One region of the Streptomyces sp. NBC_00080 genome, then DNA from elsewhere that is predicted to be linked to it. Evidence: riboswitches for the same ligand, from Rfam matches in the RefSeq annotation. Region 1 holds a riboswitch; each other region holds the start of a gene.
The links. A riboswitch is a leader RNA that binds a small molecule or an ion and turns the genes downstream of it on or off. The one in region 1 is predicted to bind thiamine pyrophosphate.
Positions count from the first base shown of each region.

Region 2: another riboswitch for thiamine pyrophosphate. It lies ahead of thiO (glycine oxidase ThiO); the one in region 1 lies ahead of OHU34_RS12420 (thiamine ABC transporter substrate binding subunit).
Region 3: another riboswitch for thiamine pyrophosphate. It lies ahead of thiC (phosphomethylpyrimidine synthase ThiC); the one in region 1 lies ahead of OHU34_RS12420 (thiamine ABC transporter substrate binding subunit).

Region 1 covers NZ_CP108235.1:2,855,948-2,861,008, forward strand. Annotated here, with positions in the region: gene OHU34_RS12410 (ABC transporter ATP-binding protein) at 1-290, opposite strand, end outside; gene OHU34_RS12415 (ABC transporter permease) at 291-1,961, opposite strand; gene OHU34_RS12420 (thiamine ABC transporter substrate binding subunit) at 1,937-3,025, opposite strand; TPP riboswitch at 3,117-3,222, opposite strand; gene rlmN (23S rRNA (adenine(2503)-C(2))-methyltransferase RlmN) at 3,284-4,390, opposite strand; gene OHU34_RS12430 (phosphatidate cytidylyltransferase) at 4,552-5,061, opposite strand, start outside.
Region 2 covers NZ_CP108235.1:6,949,359-6,954,419, forward strand. Annotated here, with positions in the region: gene pknB (Stk1 family PASTA domain-containing Ser/Thr kinase) at 1-708, opposite strand, end outside; gene OHU34_RS30905 (thiazole synthase) at 846-1,640, opposite strand; gene thiS (sulfur carrier protein ThiS) at 1,644-1,844, opposite strand; gene thiO (glycine oxidase ThiO) at 1,889-3,055, opposite strand; TPP riboswitch at 3,053-3,163, opposite strand; gene OHU34_RS30920 (hypothetical protein) at 3,216-3,566, shown strand; gene OHU34_RS30925 (FAD-dependent oxidoreductase) at 3,599-4,846, shown strand; gene OHU34_RS30930 (Rv2175c family DNA-binding protein) at 4,906-5,061, shown strand, end outside.
Region 3 covers NZ_CP108235.1:4,837,880-4,842,940, reverse strand. Annotated here, with positions in the region: gene OHU34_RS21685 (VWA domain-containing protein) at 1-940, opposite strand, end outside; gene OHU34_RS21680 (hypothetical protein) at 937-1,932, opposite strand; gene thiC (phosphomethylpyrimidine synthase ThiC) at 2,067-3,893, opposite strand; TPP riboswitch at 3,886-4,075, opposite strand; gene OHU34_RS21670 (YibE/F family protein) at 4,625-5,061, shown strand, end outside.

The sequences.
Region 1 (5,061 bases):
AAGGCGACGTTGCCGCCCACGTCCCGCTGCGGAAACAGCTGATGGTCCTGGAACATCAGGCCGAGCTCCCGCCTGTGCGCGGGCACCCCCGCCTGGTCGCGTCCGTCGAGCAGCACCCGTCCGGCGTCCAGCGGTTGGAGCCCGGCCACCGCCCGCAGCAACGTCGACTTGCCGCTGCCGCTCGGTCCCAGCACACACACCACCTCGTGCTCGGCCACCGCGAGATCGACGGCGTCGAGCACGGGCCGTCCACCGAACCGCACGGTGGCGCGCTCCAGTTCCAGCAGCATCTACAACTCCCCCGTCCGGTCGGTCCGCAGTCGCTCCAGCACCAGCAGCGCCACCACGCACACCACCATCAGAATCGTCGAAAGGGCCATCGCCTGGCCGTAGTTCAGCTCGCCGGCCCGCCCGAGCAGCCGCGCCACGGCGACCGGCAGCGTCGGGTTGTCGGGCCGCGCGATGAACACCGTCGCCCCGAACTCCCCCAGCGACACCGCGAAGGCGAACCCGGCCGCGACGAGCAGCGCCCGCCACACCATCGGCAGGTCGACCTCCCGCCACACGCGCCACGGCGACGCCCCGAGCACGGCCGCCGCCTCCCGCAACCGCTGGTCCACGGCCCGCAGCACCGGCAGCATGGTCCGTACGACGAACGGGATGCCGACCAGCGCCTGCGCGAGCGGCACCAGGATCCACGTACCGCGCAGGTCCAGCGGAGGCTCGTCGAGCGCGATCAGGAACCCGAAGCCGACGGTCACCGCGGAGACGCCCAGCGGCAGCATCAGCAGCGCGTCGAAGCCGCGGACCAGCCGTCCGGCGTCCCGTCGGGTGAGCGCGGCCGCGGCGAGCCCGCCGATGGCCACCGCGATCGCGGTCGCGGTGACGGCGTACTGCAGCGAGTTGCCGATCGCGTCGATCGGCGGGACCAGGAAGACGTTGCCGTCGTCGCTGGTCAACGCCCGGTAGTAGGCGAAGTCGGGCGCGTCGAGCGAGCGCTGCGCCAGCACCGCCAGCGGCAGCACCAGCAGCACGGCGATCGTGCCGAGCACTCCGGCGAGCAGCGCCCACTGCCCGGCGCCGCGCGGGCTCCGCGCCGTCACCGACGCGTCCACCAGCCGCAGCGCGCTCTCGCGCCTGCGTACGGTCCGGGCGTGCACCGCGAGGATCGCGCCGACGGCCAGGAACTGGACGATCGTCAGGACGGCGGCCGTGGACAGGTCGAAGATCTCGGAGGTCTGCCGGTAGATCTCCACCTCGAGGGTGGAGAACGTGGGGCCGCCGAGGATCTGCACGACGCCGAAGGAGGTGAAGGTGAAGAGGAAGACCATCAGCGCGGCGGCCGCGACGGCGGGCCCCAGGGCGGGCAGGGTGACCGTGCGCCACGCCGTCAGGCGGGACGCACCGAGCATCCGCGCCGCCTCCTCCTGCCGCGGGTCGAGCTGCGACCACAGCCCGCCCACCGTCCGTACGACGACCGCGTAGTTGAAGAAGACGTGCGCCAGCAGGATCGCCCACACCGTGGTGTCCAGCCGTACGCCCCACAGGTCGTCGAGCAGCCCACCGCGCCCGACGAGCGCCAGGAACGCCGTGCCGACGACGACCGTCGGCAGCACGAACGGGACGGTGACTACGGCGCGCAGCACCTGCTTGCCCGGGAACGCCAGGCGGGCGAAGACATACGCGGCGGGCAGCGCGACCAGGAACGTCAGCGCGGTGGAGGCCAGCGCCTGCCAGGTGGTGAACCACAGGACGTGCCGGATGTCGGACTGCGCGAGCACGTCCCACAGCCGCCCGAAGCGCCAGCCCCCGTCGGAGCCGAGCCCCCGGGCGACGATCGCGGCGACCGGGTAGGCGAAGAAGACCGCGAAGAACGCGACGGGCACGGCCATGAGTCCGAGCCGCGCCGCGTTCCCCGTGCGGGCCGCGCGCCCGGTCACTTCAGTACGAGCGAGGTCCATGACTTGACCCAGTCGTCACGGTTGTCGGCGATCTTCGCCGGGTCCAGCGTCTCGGGGTCCTTGGCCTGCGGGCCGTACTTCGTGAACTCCGCCGGGACCGCGGCCCCCTCCCGCACCGGGTAGACGAACATGTTGAGCGGCATGTCCTGCTGGAACTCCTTGGTGAGCAGGAAGTCCAGGAGCGCCTTGCCGCCCTCGGGGTTGGCCGCGTTGCTCAGCAGACCCGCGTACTCGACCTGGCGAAAGCAGGTGCCGGTGGAGACGCCGGTCGGGGCGGTGGTCGGCTTGGGATCGCCGTAGATCACCTCGGCGGGCGGCGAGGAGGCGTACGAGACGACGAGCGGCCGGTCGGCCCCCGCCTTCTTTCCGCCCGCGGAGCCGGAGAACTCCTCGTTGTAGGCCTGCTCCCAGCCGTCGACCACCTTCACGCCGTTGGCCTTCAGCTTCTTCCAGTAGTCCGCCCAGCCTTCGTCGCCGTACTCGGCGGCCGTGCCCAGCAGGAAGCCGAGGCCCGGCGAGGAGGTGGCGGCGTTCTCGGTGACCAGCAGGTTCTTGTACGCGGGCTTCAGGAGGTCGTCGAAGGAGGCGGGCGGGGTCAGCTTGTGCGCGCTGAAGTACGCCTTGTCGTAGTTGACGCAGATGTCACCGGTGTCGACGGGCGTGACCCGGTGCTTCTTCTGATCGGCCCGGTACGCGGGCAGGACCTGGTCCGCGCCCTTCGCCTCGTACGACTGGAACAGCCCGTTGTCGAGGGCGCGCGACAGGAGTGTGTTGTCGACGCCGAAGAAGACGTCGCCCTGCGGGTTGTCCTTGGTGAGGATGGCCTTGTTGACGGCCTGACCTGCGTCGCCGTCCTTGAGGACCTTCACCTGGTAGCCGGAACTCTTCTCGAAGTCCGCGAGCACGTTCTTGGAGACGGCCCACGAGTCGTGGCTGACGAGGGTGACGGTCTTGGACTGCGCCGCCGAACCGTCGTCGTCCGACGATCCGCAGGCGGACAGCGTGACGAGGCCGAGGCCGAGGCCGAGGCCGACGGCCGCGGCCACGAACGTCCTGGTGTGCACTGGATTTCCTCCTGGGGTTGACCAGGAAGAGACGCGGCCCTGCCCGGGCACCCGCGGAAGGTTCCACAGGCGCCCGGGCAGGGCGCAACAGCTTGAGTGATGACCGAACTTCCTACCCAGAATGACCTGGGCAAGGTTCAGAGGGTCTGCGGACTCTCCCGCACTCTCAGCGCTGTGGCGCTCCCCTGTCGGAATATGAAGATGTACTGATACGAACGTACTGATACCCGATACGTCGTACCTGATACCGGGGTCAGACTACCGCTCGGTGGCCGCGAGCTGACCGCACGCCCCGTCGATCTCCTGGCCACGGGTGTCCCGCACCGTGACCGGCACTCCGTGCGCGGCGATCGCCTCGACGAACGCCTTCTCGTCCTCGGGCCGGGACGCCGTCCACTTCGAGCCCGGAGTCGGGTTGAGCGGGATGAGGTTGACGTGCACGGGCTTGCCGCGCAGCAGCCTTCCCAGCCGGTCACCACGCCAGGCCTGGTCGTTGATGTCGCGGATCAGCGCGTACTCGATGGACAGCCGGCGCCCGGACCGCTCGGTGTACTCGAATCCGGCGTCCAGCACCTCGCGCACCTTCCACCGTGTGTTCACGGGGACGAGGGTGTCGCGCAGCTCGTCGTCCGGCGCGTGCAGGGAGATCGCGAGCCGGCACTTGAAGCCCTCGTCGGAGAACCGGTGGATGGCCGGCACCAGCCCGACCGTCGACACGGTGATGCCCCGCTGCGAGATCCCGAGCCCGTCCGGAGCCGGGTCGGTGAGCGCGCGGATGGCGCCGACGACCCGCTTGTAGTTGGCGAGAGGCTCGCCCATCCCCATGAAGACGATGTTGGACAGCCGCGCGGGACCCCCCGGGACATCCCCGTCCCGCAGCGCCCGCATCCCGTCGACGATCTGGTGCACGATCTCGGCGGTGGACAGATTGCGGTCGAGGCCCGCCTGTCCGGTCGCGCAGAACGGGCAGTTCATCCCGCACCCGGCCTGCGAGCTGATGCACATCGTCACCCGGTCCGGGTAGCGCATCAGCACCGACTCCACGAGCGTGCCGTCGAACAGCCGCCACAGGGTCTTGCGGGTGGTCCCCTGGTCCGTCGACAGATGCCGCACGACCGACATCAGGTCCGGCAGCAGCGCCTCACGCAGCTTCTCGCGAGCACCGGCGGGGATGTCGGTCCACTCCGCCGGGTCGTGCGCGTAACGCGCGAAGTAGTGCTGCGACAGCTGCTTGGCACGGAACGGCTTCTCCCCGATCTCCGCCACGACCTCCTTCCGCTCGGCGGGCGAGAGGTCGGCGAGATGCCGCGGCGGCTTCTTGGCTCCGCGGGGGGCGACGAAAGTGAGTTCTCCGGGTGCAGGCATAACCCCTCCAGTGTCTCAGATCGAATGCGTGGCCCCGGCTGCGAGCCGTGCGGCGTGATCGTCGGCGGCCGGGCGCGGAGAACTGCCAGGTCATACGGCGACGGGCCCCCTCCCCGAAGCACAGGGAGAGGGCCCGTACGAGCCGGTCGGGCGATGTGGGTTCAGCCGGAACCCACGAACAGGACGAGCAGCAGCCACACCACGGGCGCCGTGGGCAGCAGCGAGTCCAGGCGGTCCATGATGCCCCCGTGACCCGGGAGCAGCGTGCCCATGTCCTTGATGCCCAGGTCCCGCTTGATCATCGACTCGCCGAGGTCGCCGAGCGTGGCGCTGGCCGCGACGGCGAGGCCGAGCAGCAGACCCTGCCACCAGGTGCCGTCGTCGATCACGAACTGCATCAGCAGCGCGCCGGCGACCATCGCGAACGACACCGCGCCGAGCAGGCCCTCGCGGGTCTTGCCCGGGCTGATGCGCGGAGCGAGCTTGGTCTTGCCGAAGCGCCAGCCGACGGCGTACGCGCCCGTGTCGCTGACGACCGTCAGGACCAGGAACGTCATGACGCGGAACGCTCCGTCGTCGGCGGTGAGCATCAGGGCGACGAACGTGGCCAGGAACGGGACGTAGAAGGCCGCGAAGACGCCGGCCGTGACGTCCTTCAGGTAGCCCTCGGG
Region 2 (5,061 bases), 4.1 Mb from region 1:
CGGCGGAACGTCCTCGTGGAGGTGCTTGTAGAGCACGATCGCGGGAGAGTCGCCGTCGTGAGGTTTCTCACCGGTGAGCATCTCGTAGAGCACCACCCCGCACGCGTACACGTCGACGCGGGGGTCGGCGGCGCCGGGCTGCTCGATCTGCTCGGGGGCGAGATAGGCGACGGTGCCGAGCACGGCTCCCGTGGTGCTGGTCACGGTGTCGACGGACCGCACCAGCCCGAAGTCCGCGACCTTGACCCGCCCGTCGTCCCCTATGAGGACGTTCTCGGGCTTCATGTCCCGGTGCACGAACCCGGCCCGGTGCGCGGCGCCGAGCGCGGCCAGCACGGGCTCCAGGATGTCGAGCGCGGCCCGCGGCTGGAGCGCCCCGCGCTCCCGCAGCACGTCGCGCAGCGTGCATCCGGCGATGTACTCCATGGCGAGGTAGACGTACGACCCGTCGGCACCCTGATCGAACACCTGAACGACATTCGGGTGGGCGAGCCGGGCGACCGACTTCGCCTCCCGGATGAACCGCTCGACGAACGCCCCGTCGGCGGCGAGCGCCGGGTGCATCACCTTGAGCGCGAGCACGCGGTCCAGGCGGGTGTCCACGGCCCGGTAGACCGTGGCCATCCCGCCGACCGCGATCCGCGCCTCTACGCGATACCGGCCGTCGAGCAGTTGCCCGACCAGAGGGTCCTGAAGGGTCGTGTCCACGCAGGTGAGTGTACGAGCCGCCGCTGACACCTCCGCCGGTTCCACCGCGATCGCAGCGCGACTGGAGCCGACCTGTGACGCAACCCACGGGTCCCGCGACTCCCGTATCCGGAGACCGGACGGTAGCTCGGCGGAGGTCAGAACGCGGGGCGCTCCGGGTCCAGCACGGCCCGGCCCTCCACGGGCGAGGACGCCTCCGCGAAGTAGCGGGGCGGGATCCGTCCGGCGAGCCGGGCCAGCCTTCCCGCCTCGACGCCGGCCCGCATGGCCGACGCCATCCGCTCGGGGTCGCGCGCCCGCGTCACCGCCGACGCCAGCATCACCCCGGCGCACCCCAGCTCCATCGCCAGCGCCACGTCCGACGCGGTGCCCGCCCCCGCGTCCAGGATCACCGGCACGCGCGCGTGCTCGACGATCAGCCGGAAGTTGTGCGGATTGCGAATGCCCAGCCCGGAGCCGATCGGCGAGCCCAGCGGCATCACCGCCGCGCATCCGACGTCCTCCAGCTTCCTGGCCAGCACCGGATCGTCGTTCGTGTACGGCAGAACCGTGAACCCGTCGTCCACCAGCGTCTCCGCGGCCTCCAGCAGCTCGATCGGGTCCGGCAGCAGCGTGCGCTCGTCGGCGACGACCTCCAGCTTGATCAGATCGGTGCCCAGCGCCTCCCGCGCGAGCCGGGCCGTCAGCACGGCCTCCCCGGCGGTGAAACAGCCCGCCGTGTTCGGCAGCACCCGGATACCGAGGCGCTCCAGCACCGACAGCACGGAACCGTGCACCGAGGGGTCCACCCGGCGCATCGCGACCGTCGTCAGCTCGGTCCCGGACGCCACCAGCGCCCGCTCCAGCACCTCCAGGCTGGGCGCACCCCCCGTGCCCATGATCAGACGGGACGAGAAGGACCTGCCTGCGAGGACGAAGGGATCGTCGGCCATGGCTCAGCCCCCCTGGACCGCGGTGAGGACTTCCACCCGGTCACCGTCGCGCAGCGCCGTGGACGGCCACTGCGCGCGCGGGACGACGGTCTCGTTGAGCGCGGCGGCCACCCCGGAGGGCGCCGGGGTCAGGGACCGTACGACGCTGTCGAGGGCCGTACCGGCAGCGAACTCGCGCCGCTCTCCGTTCACCGAGACATGCACGGGTGCGTTCTCCCGGGCGTTCCCCCGGGCGTTGTCCTGGGCGTTCATGCGGGCTGCTCCGAGAGTGCGGCGGCGCCGAAGCGCCGGGGCGTGAAGGGACGGGCCTCGTCCGGGAGCTCCCCGGTGGCCAGGGCGTGCGCCATCGCGTCACCCGTCACCGGCGTCAGCAGCACGCCGTTGCGGTAGTGGCCGGTGGCCAGCAGCAACCCCGCCAGCTCCGTCGGTCCGAGCAGCGGCGCGTTGTCCGGGGACCCGGGCCGCAGCCCCGCGCGCGTCTCCGTGAGCGGCAGCTCGGTGATCCCGGGGACCAGTTCATGGGCGTCGCGCAGCAACTCGTACACGCCCCCCGCCGTCACCGTGGTGTCCCAGCCCAGCTCCTCGCTGGTGGCGCCCACGACCAGCTCGCCGTTCTCCCGGGGGACCAGATAGACCTGGCTGCCGCGCACCACGGCCCGCACGGTCCGGCTCAGGAACGGCGCGTACCGCGGCGGCACGGTCAGCCGCAGCACCTGGCCCTTCACCGGCCGTACGGGGGGCAGCACGTCCTGCGGCACCCCCGCGAGCCGTCCGCTCAGGCTGCCGCCGGCGAGCACCACCTGCCCCGCCTCCAGGGCCGTACCGTCCGGCGTGACGACTCCCGTGGCGCGCTCGCCCACGACGGACAGTCGCTCGGCCCGTACGCGGTGGAAGGCCACCCCGGCCCGCTCGCACGCTGCCACCAGCGCCGCGGTCAGCCTCCGCGGGTCGATCTGGTGGTCGCCGTCGACCCGCAGCCCGCCCCGCACCCCGGGCGCCAGCAGCGGCTCCAGGCGCCGGCACTCCCGTCCGGACAGCCACTCCGACTCCAGCCCCGACTGCTGCTGGAGTGCGTGCAGTTCGCGCAGATGGGCGCGGTCGTCGGAGTCCAGCGCGACCGCGAGCGTGCCGCAGCGCCGGTAGCCGAGGTCGTGCCCGGTCAGCTCCGTCAGCTCGGCCGCGAACTCCGGATAACGGCGGGCGGAGGCCAGGTTGAGGGCGAGCAGGGTCTGCTCGCCGTGGTGCAGTTCCGTGACGGCGGCCAGCATCCCGGCCGCCACCTGGGCGGCCCCGCCGCCCGGTGCCGGGTCGACCACCGCCGTGGCGAAGCCGCGCTGCGCGGCCCGCCAGGCCGTGACCAGCCCGATGATCCCGCCCCCGATGACGAGGACGTCTGACGTACGTGGAGACGACATGGGCGTCCAGCCCCTCCCTTCGCCGGCATGACCCGGATCAGGTTCGACGGTCGGAGGCCGCCAGCCTCCCTCTCAGCCCGGTGCGTCCGGACTCCCGCGTGTGCTCTAGGTTGGCCACCCTAGCCCGTGGTCCGGCGCCTCTGTAAGGGAGCCTTTCGTCATGCCCCGCTCGTTGGACGGCCTCGTCCTCGCGCCCGTCGCCGACCAGGCCCCGGGCCAGGTCGGCACCCGCACCCGCTTCACGTACCACGAGCGCGGTGGCGAGATCTGGGCGGAGTACGCGGGCGGTGATGTCGTACGCGGGCATCTGGTGGGTACCCGGGAAGGGGACCGGCTCGACTTCCGGTACGTACAGCTCAAGCACGACGGGACGACGTCCTCGGGGCACTGCGTCTCGACGGTCGTGGAGCTGGGCGACGGACGGGTGCGGCTCGAGGAGAGCTGGGCGTGGGAGTCGCAGGAGGGCAGCGGCACCAGCGTTGTGGAGCAGGTCACGGCGCACGACGGCTGACTGACGATTTGTCAGCCGTCTAAGGTGATCAGGTGAGCGAGCAGAGGCAGGAAGAAGGCGGTCCGTCCGGGCGGCGCGTGGTGGTCGTCGGCGCGGGCATGGCCGGGGTGCAGACCGCCGTGGCCCTGCGTGAACAGGGCTTCGACGGCACGGTGACGCTGATCGGCGCGGAGCCCCACCAGCCCTACGACCGGCCCCCGCTGTCCAAGGCCGTCCTGCTCGGCAACGCCGAGGGCTCCGCCTTCGACGTGGACTTCGAGGGCCTCGGCATCGAGCTGGTGCTCGGCCGCGAGGTCAGCGGCCTTCGTCCCGCCGACCACGAACTGGACACCGAGGCCGGGCCCGTCCCCTACGACGTCCTCGTCCTCGCCACCGGCGCCGAACCGATCCGGCTGCCCGGCGCCGAGGGCGTGCCCGGCGTGCACCTGCTGCGCACCCTGGACGACGCCGAACGGCTGCGGCCCGTACTCGCCCGGCAGCACGACATCGTGGTCGTCGGCGCCGGCTGGATCGGCGCCGAGTTCGCCACGGCCGCGCGGGAGGCCGGCTGCGCGGTCACCGTCGTCGAGGCCGCCGGGCGGCCGCTGGCCGGGGCCCTGCCCGCCGAGGTCGCCGCCCCGATGGCCGCCTGGTACGCCGACAGCGGCATCGAGCTGCGCACCCACGCGCGCGTGGAGCGCGTCGAGCCCGGTGCGGTCGTCCTGGACGACGGCTCCCGGCTGCCCGCAGGAGCCGTCGTGGTGGGCATCGGCGCCCGCCCCGCCACCGCATGGCTGGCGGGCTCCGGCGTCGCGCTCGGCGCTGACCGCGAGGTCGTGGCGGACGTCCATCTGCGGACCTCCGTGCCCGATGTGTACGCGGTCGGCGACTGCGCCTCCTTCCCTTCGGGGCGGTACGGCGAGCGGCTCCTCGTGCATCACTGGGACAACGCCCTCCAGGGACCGCGCACGGTCGCGACGAACATCGTCGGTGCCGCCACCGACGAACCCCTGGCCGTCTACGACCCCGTCCCGTACTTCTGGTCCGAGCAGTTCGGCCGCTTCGTCCAGTACGCCGGACACCACGCCGGCGCCGACCGCGTGCTGTGGCGCGGCGACCCGTCGGGACCCGCCTGGTCGGTGTGCTGGCTGCGCGGGGACCGGCTGGTCGCCCTGCTTGCGGTGGGCCGGGCGCGCGACCTCGCCCAGGGCAAGCGGCTGATCCAGGCGGGCACGCCCATGAACCCCCGGCTCCTCGCGGACCCTGCGAGGCCTTTGAAGGCGGCGACGGCGGCGGCCTGAGCGCCTGGTCGGACCGGCTCGGTTTCCGACTGTCAGCGGCAGATGGCAGGCTTGTTCCCGTGACCGAGATTGACGCAAAGACCGATGCTCTCGTCCCCGCCTGGCTCACCGTGCCGGACATCGCGGAGATGCTCGATGTCGACGTGATCCGCGTCCGGCAGCTGATCAAGGACGGCCAGCTCATCGCCGTGCGCCGTGGTGAGAACCGCGCGCTG
Region 3 (5,061 bases), 2.0 Mb from region 1:
CGCTGGCGAAGGTCCAGGCCTGCATCTCGCCGTCGTCGTCGAGTTCTGCCGCCACCGCAGCCATCCGCTCCACGACGTCCGCCACCACGCCGCGTGAGTACAGGAACGCCATGGACCCGGAGGCATCGAGGACGAGCACGACCCGCGCGCTGATCCCCACCGCCCCCCGCTTGCTCAGACTGACGGCGACCTGCTCCTTGCGCAGCGACAGCCGCTTACGCATGTCGACGGGAAGCCGCTCCTCCCCCTTGGTCAGACGGGGGCCCGACGGTGGGGTGGTTGTCGGCGGGGTGAGCGGGGGCGGGGTGAGCGGGGGTGGGGTGATGGTCCGTGGGGTGACCGCAGGTGGGGCTACGGCAGGCGGGGTGGGCGCCGGGCGGTGCGGAGGGGTGGCCGCCTGCTCCGGCTCGTCGTCGACCGTGATCCCGAAGTCCCTGGCCACCCCCGCGAGCCCGGAGGCGTACCCCTGCCCGACCGCCCGGAACTTCCAGCGCCCCTCGCGCAGGTACAGCTCACCGGCGATGAACGCCGTCTCCGTGTCGGCCTGCATCTCGAAGCGGGCCACTTCGGAACTCCCGTCCCCACCGAGGAGTCTCAGGGTCAGTCCGGTCACCTGGCCGAACGTGCCCCCGTCGGCCGACGCGCACAGCACCACACGTGTGATGGCGCCCTCCAGCGACCGGAGGTCCACCCGGACGGCGTCGGTCTTGACACCGGCTTCGCTCCGCTTGCCGACGTGCCGCACGGCGCCGGACGCGTGCAGCGGCTGGTTGTAGAAGACGAAGTCCCTGTCGTCACGCACTCGACCGTCCTGCGCCAGCAGCAAGGCCGAGGCATCGATGTCCGGCCCGCCGGCCCCTTCGGCCCAGCTGAGTTCGACCCGTACATCCGGCACGTCGACCGGCAGATTGGCACCCTTGCTCAGGGATCGCGCTGTCATGGAGGCAAGTCTGCCGAGCCGACGCCCTGGGGCAACCGAACGAGCGCGATTCCTTCCTCCTGGGCGACCGCCAAGAGCGTGCCGTCGGGACGCAGTGCCGCGACCGGTGTCGGTATGTGGGTGACTCCGTAGGCACCCACACGGCGCGACACCTTCACCTCGGGCCACTCCGCCGGCACTTCACCGGTGATGACGTCGATCAGCCGAGGGTGGCCGTGCAAGGAGACGACGCGACCACCACCCGCGAGCAGCGTGCCGACCTCGAAATCGACAGGGCTCCGGTGCAGCCACGCGCGCTGGGACAATGACCACACTCCGATCCGACGAGGTCCGAGCGAGGCGACCTCCTCGTCGTCGAGGGACTCGTCCCCGGTCGCCACCGCCAGTCGGTCGTCGTCGAGCCAACAGGCCGACTCCACCTCGGCGTCGATCCCCGGCTGCATCGGCAACACCCCGCGCCCGTCCAGTACGGCCGGGTCCGCCAGCGCGCTCTCCAGATCGAAGACCTCGACGATCCCGTACGGATGCCACACCCAGCCGGCCACCAGCAGGTGCCGTCCGTCCCCGCTCACCGACAGCCGGGAATGGAACACGTCCTTCGGTTCGCGCGCGCCGGTGGTGAGCCGCTGTCCTGACGCCACGTCCTCGATCTCGAGAACGTTGTACTCCTCCGGACAGTGGACCAGGATCTCCCGGCCGTCCCTCAGGACCCCCAGGGCCACGGGGTAGTCGTAGTCCTCAGCGTGATCCTGGCTGCGCGTCAGTACACGGAGGGGCTGCGTTCCCTCCAGCAACAGCGCTTCGGGCCCCCGTTCCGCATGGACGACGCTGTAGCGGCCGGACGGTGAGACGACGCTTCTGTCGAAGCCGGGACCGTGATCGGTGGCCGTCCGGCGCTCCACACCATCGGTGCTCCACGCCCGGCCACCCACCGCATCGACCAGCTCATCGCCCTGCCAGGCCAATGACCGGACCGGCGCCGTCGACTTCACCCACTCCAAGGTCCCTCTTCCCCCGATCGCAACAACGTCGTCCCTCCCCCTCCGTGACGGTCGCTGATGGCGCTGTCCCCATCCCGCTGCCGGCCAGGCTTCTGACCTCGGGGGACAGCGCCGATCCGACTACGTCAGTCAGCCAGCGGCAGGTACACCCGGTTCCCGCTCGCCGCGAACTCCTTCGACTTCTCCAGCATGCCCTCGGCGATCTCCTCCGCCGAGGCCCCGTCGGCCGCCCCGCCGCCGAACCGCTCGTTGATGCTCTGGCTGATCTTCATCGAGCAGAACTTCGGCCCGCACATCGAGCAGAAGTGCGCCGTCTTCGCCGGCTCAGCGGGGAGTGTCTCGTCGTGGAACTCCCGTGCCGTGTCCGGGTCGAGGGCAAGGTTGAACTGGTCCTCCCAGCGGAACTCGAAGCGGGCGTCGGAGAGCGCGTCGTCCCATTCCTGCGCACCGGGGTGCCCCTTGGCGAGGTCGGCTGCATGGGCGGCGATCTTGTAGGTGATGACGCCGGTCTTGACGTCGTCCCGGTTGGGCAGGCCCAGATGTTCCTTGGGCGTGACGTAGCAGAGCATGGCCGTGCCCCACCAGGCGATCATCGCGGCGCCGATGCCGGAGGTGATGTGGTCGTACGCCGGCGCGACGTCCGTCGTCAGCGGGCCGAGCGTATAGAACGGAGCTTCATCACAGATCTCCTGCTGAAGGTCGATGTTCTCCTTGATCTTGTGCATCGGGACATGGCCCGGGCCTTCGATCATCGTCTGAACATGGAAACGCTTCGCGATCCGGTTGAGTTCCCCGAGTGTCCTCAACTCCGCGAACTGCGCCGCGTCGTTGGCGTCCGCGATGGAACCCGGCCGCAGGCCGTCGCCCAGCGAGTACGTGACGTCGTAGGCGGCGAGGATCTCGCAGAGTTCCTCGAAGTTCTCGTAGAGGAACGACTCCTTGTGGTGCGCGAGGCACCAGGCCGCCATGATCGAGCCGCCACGGGACACGATGCCGGTCTTGCGGTTGGCGGTGAGCGGGACGTACGAAAGGCGGACGCCGGCGTGGACCGTCATGTAGTCCACGCCCTGCTCCGCCTGCTCGATGACGGTGTCCTTGTAGATCTCCCAGGTCAGTTCCTCGGCGCGGCCGTCGACCTTCTCCAGCGCCTGGTACAGCGGCACCGTGCCGATGGGGACGGGGGAGTTGCGCAGCACCCACTCGCGGGTGGTGTGGATGTTGCGGCCAGTCGACAGGTCCATGACCGTGTCGGCGCCCCAACGGGTCGCCCAGGTCATCTTCTCGACCTCCTCCTCGATCGAGGACGTCACCGCCGAGTTGCCGATGTTGGCGTTGACCTTCACCAGGAACCGCTTGCCGATGATCATCGGCTCGATCTCCGGGTGATTGACGTTGGCCGGCAGCACGGCGCGGCCCGCCGCGATCTCCTCGCGAACCACCTCGGGGGAGACGTTCTCCCGGATGGCCACGAACTCCATCTCGGGCGTGATCTCCCCCCGGCGCGCATACGCGAGCTGGGTGACCGCCTCGCCGTTCCGCCCACGGCGCGGCAGGCGCGGCCGACCCGGGAAGACCGCGTCGAGGTTGCGCAGACCGCCGCGCGGTGAGGTGTGCTTGAGACCGTCGTCCTCGGGGCGGACCGGCCGGCCCGCGTACTCCGCGGTGTCGCCCCGGGCGATGATCCAGTTCTCGCGCAACGGCGACAGGCCCCTGCGGACGTCGGTCTCGACGAGTGGATCGGTGTACGGGCCGGAGGTGTCGTACAGGCTGACCGACTGCCCGTTGGTGAGATGCACCTGACGAACCGGCACCTGTAGATCGGAGCGAGTGCCCTCGACGTACCCCTTGTGCCAGCCGATGGACTTCCCGGCCTCCGCGACATTCACGTCGACCGTGCTCTCGCTGGTCGCGTTCTGCGTGAAGGCAGGCGTGCGTGCGTCCTTGTTGGTCATGAGACCTACTCCCTACGCCGGCATTACCCGGTAACAGGTTCGGCGGTCGACGCAGCGGCTACCGTCTGCCGATGTTTCATGTGAAACATCACTCGATTCGAGAGACGTTCCACGTGAAACATCGCGAAGACGGAGGTCAGCGCCCTCTCAGCCCGGTGCTCCGAGCTCCCGCGTGTGCAAAGGTTGCCTCCACGCTAGCGTCAATTCTGGCGCGGTGAACAGAGGGCCCGTGTCGTTCTTGCGATGATCGGTCGGTGACCACGACACACCAGCCCCCGTATCCGCCGCCCGAGCCGCCCCACCGACCGGGCGCCGCCAGCGGCCCCGGCAATGGCTCCGGCAATGGCTCTGGAAGCGGTCCTGGCAGCGGCCCCAGAGGCGATCGCGACTTCAGCAACGGTCACGATCACCCGCGCAGTCCCGACCACGGGCCGGGATACGCAGGCGGGCTCGGCGGGCTGAGACGCGCTGGAACCCCCGACGGCCAAGGGCCCGGCCCGGTCGAGGGCCGCGGGGCAAGGCCGGGGCCGCAGCCGGGGCCAGGAGCGCAGTCAGGGTCGGGGTCGGAGAGTGGCCGGGGCTATGGAAGCGGTCCAGGGCCCGGGACCGGCCGGGGATACCGGAGCGGGCAGGAATACCGGAACGGGCAAGGACCCGAGAACGACCAGGGATACGGGGACGGTCGCGGGTACGGGGACGACCGCGGGAACGACGGGTACCGGGATCGGTCCGTGCCCGGGCAGGAGTACGGCCCCGACCATGGTTCCGGCCCTCGTCCTGGTCAGGGCCTTCGTCCTGAACGTGGTCCCGGCTCCGGTTCCGATCCCGGCTCCGGTTCTGGTGACGGATATGGCTTCGACCGCGAACACGGTCATGGACGGAGTCACGACGGCGGTCATGGCGGCGGGCACGGTAGCGGTCCCGGCGATGGCCAGGGTGGCGGGCACGGCCCGGGCGACGGGCACGGCTCCGGTTCCGACGGCGGGCACGGGCATTCGCACAGCCACAGTCATGGCCCGGCCGCCCCCGTCTCCCAGCACCTGCGCAAGGTCATCGCGGCCATCCTCGTCCCGTTCGGAGCCGCGGTACTGGTGGGGCTCGTGGTGTTGTGGCCCGGCGGAGCCCCGGCGCACGAGCGCACCGGAGTCGGCTTCGACCGGCAGACCCA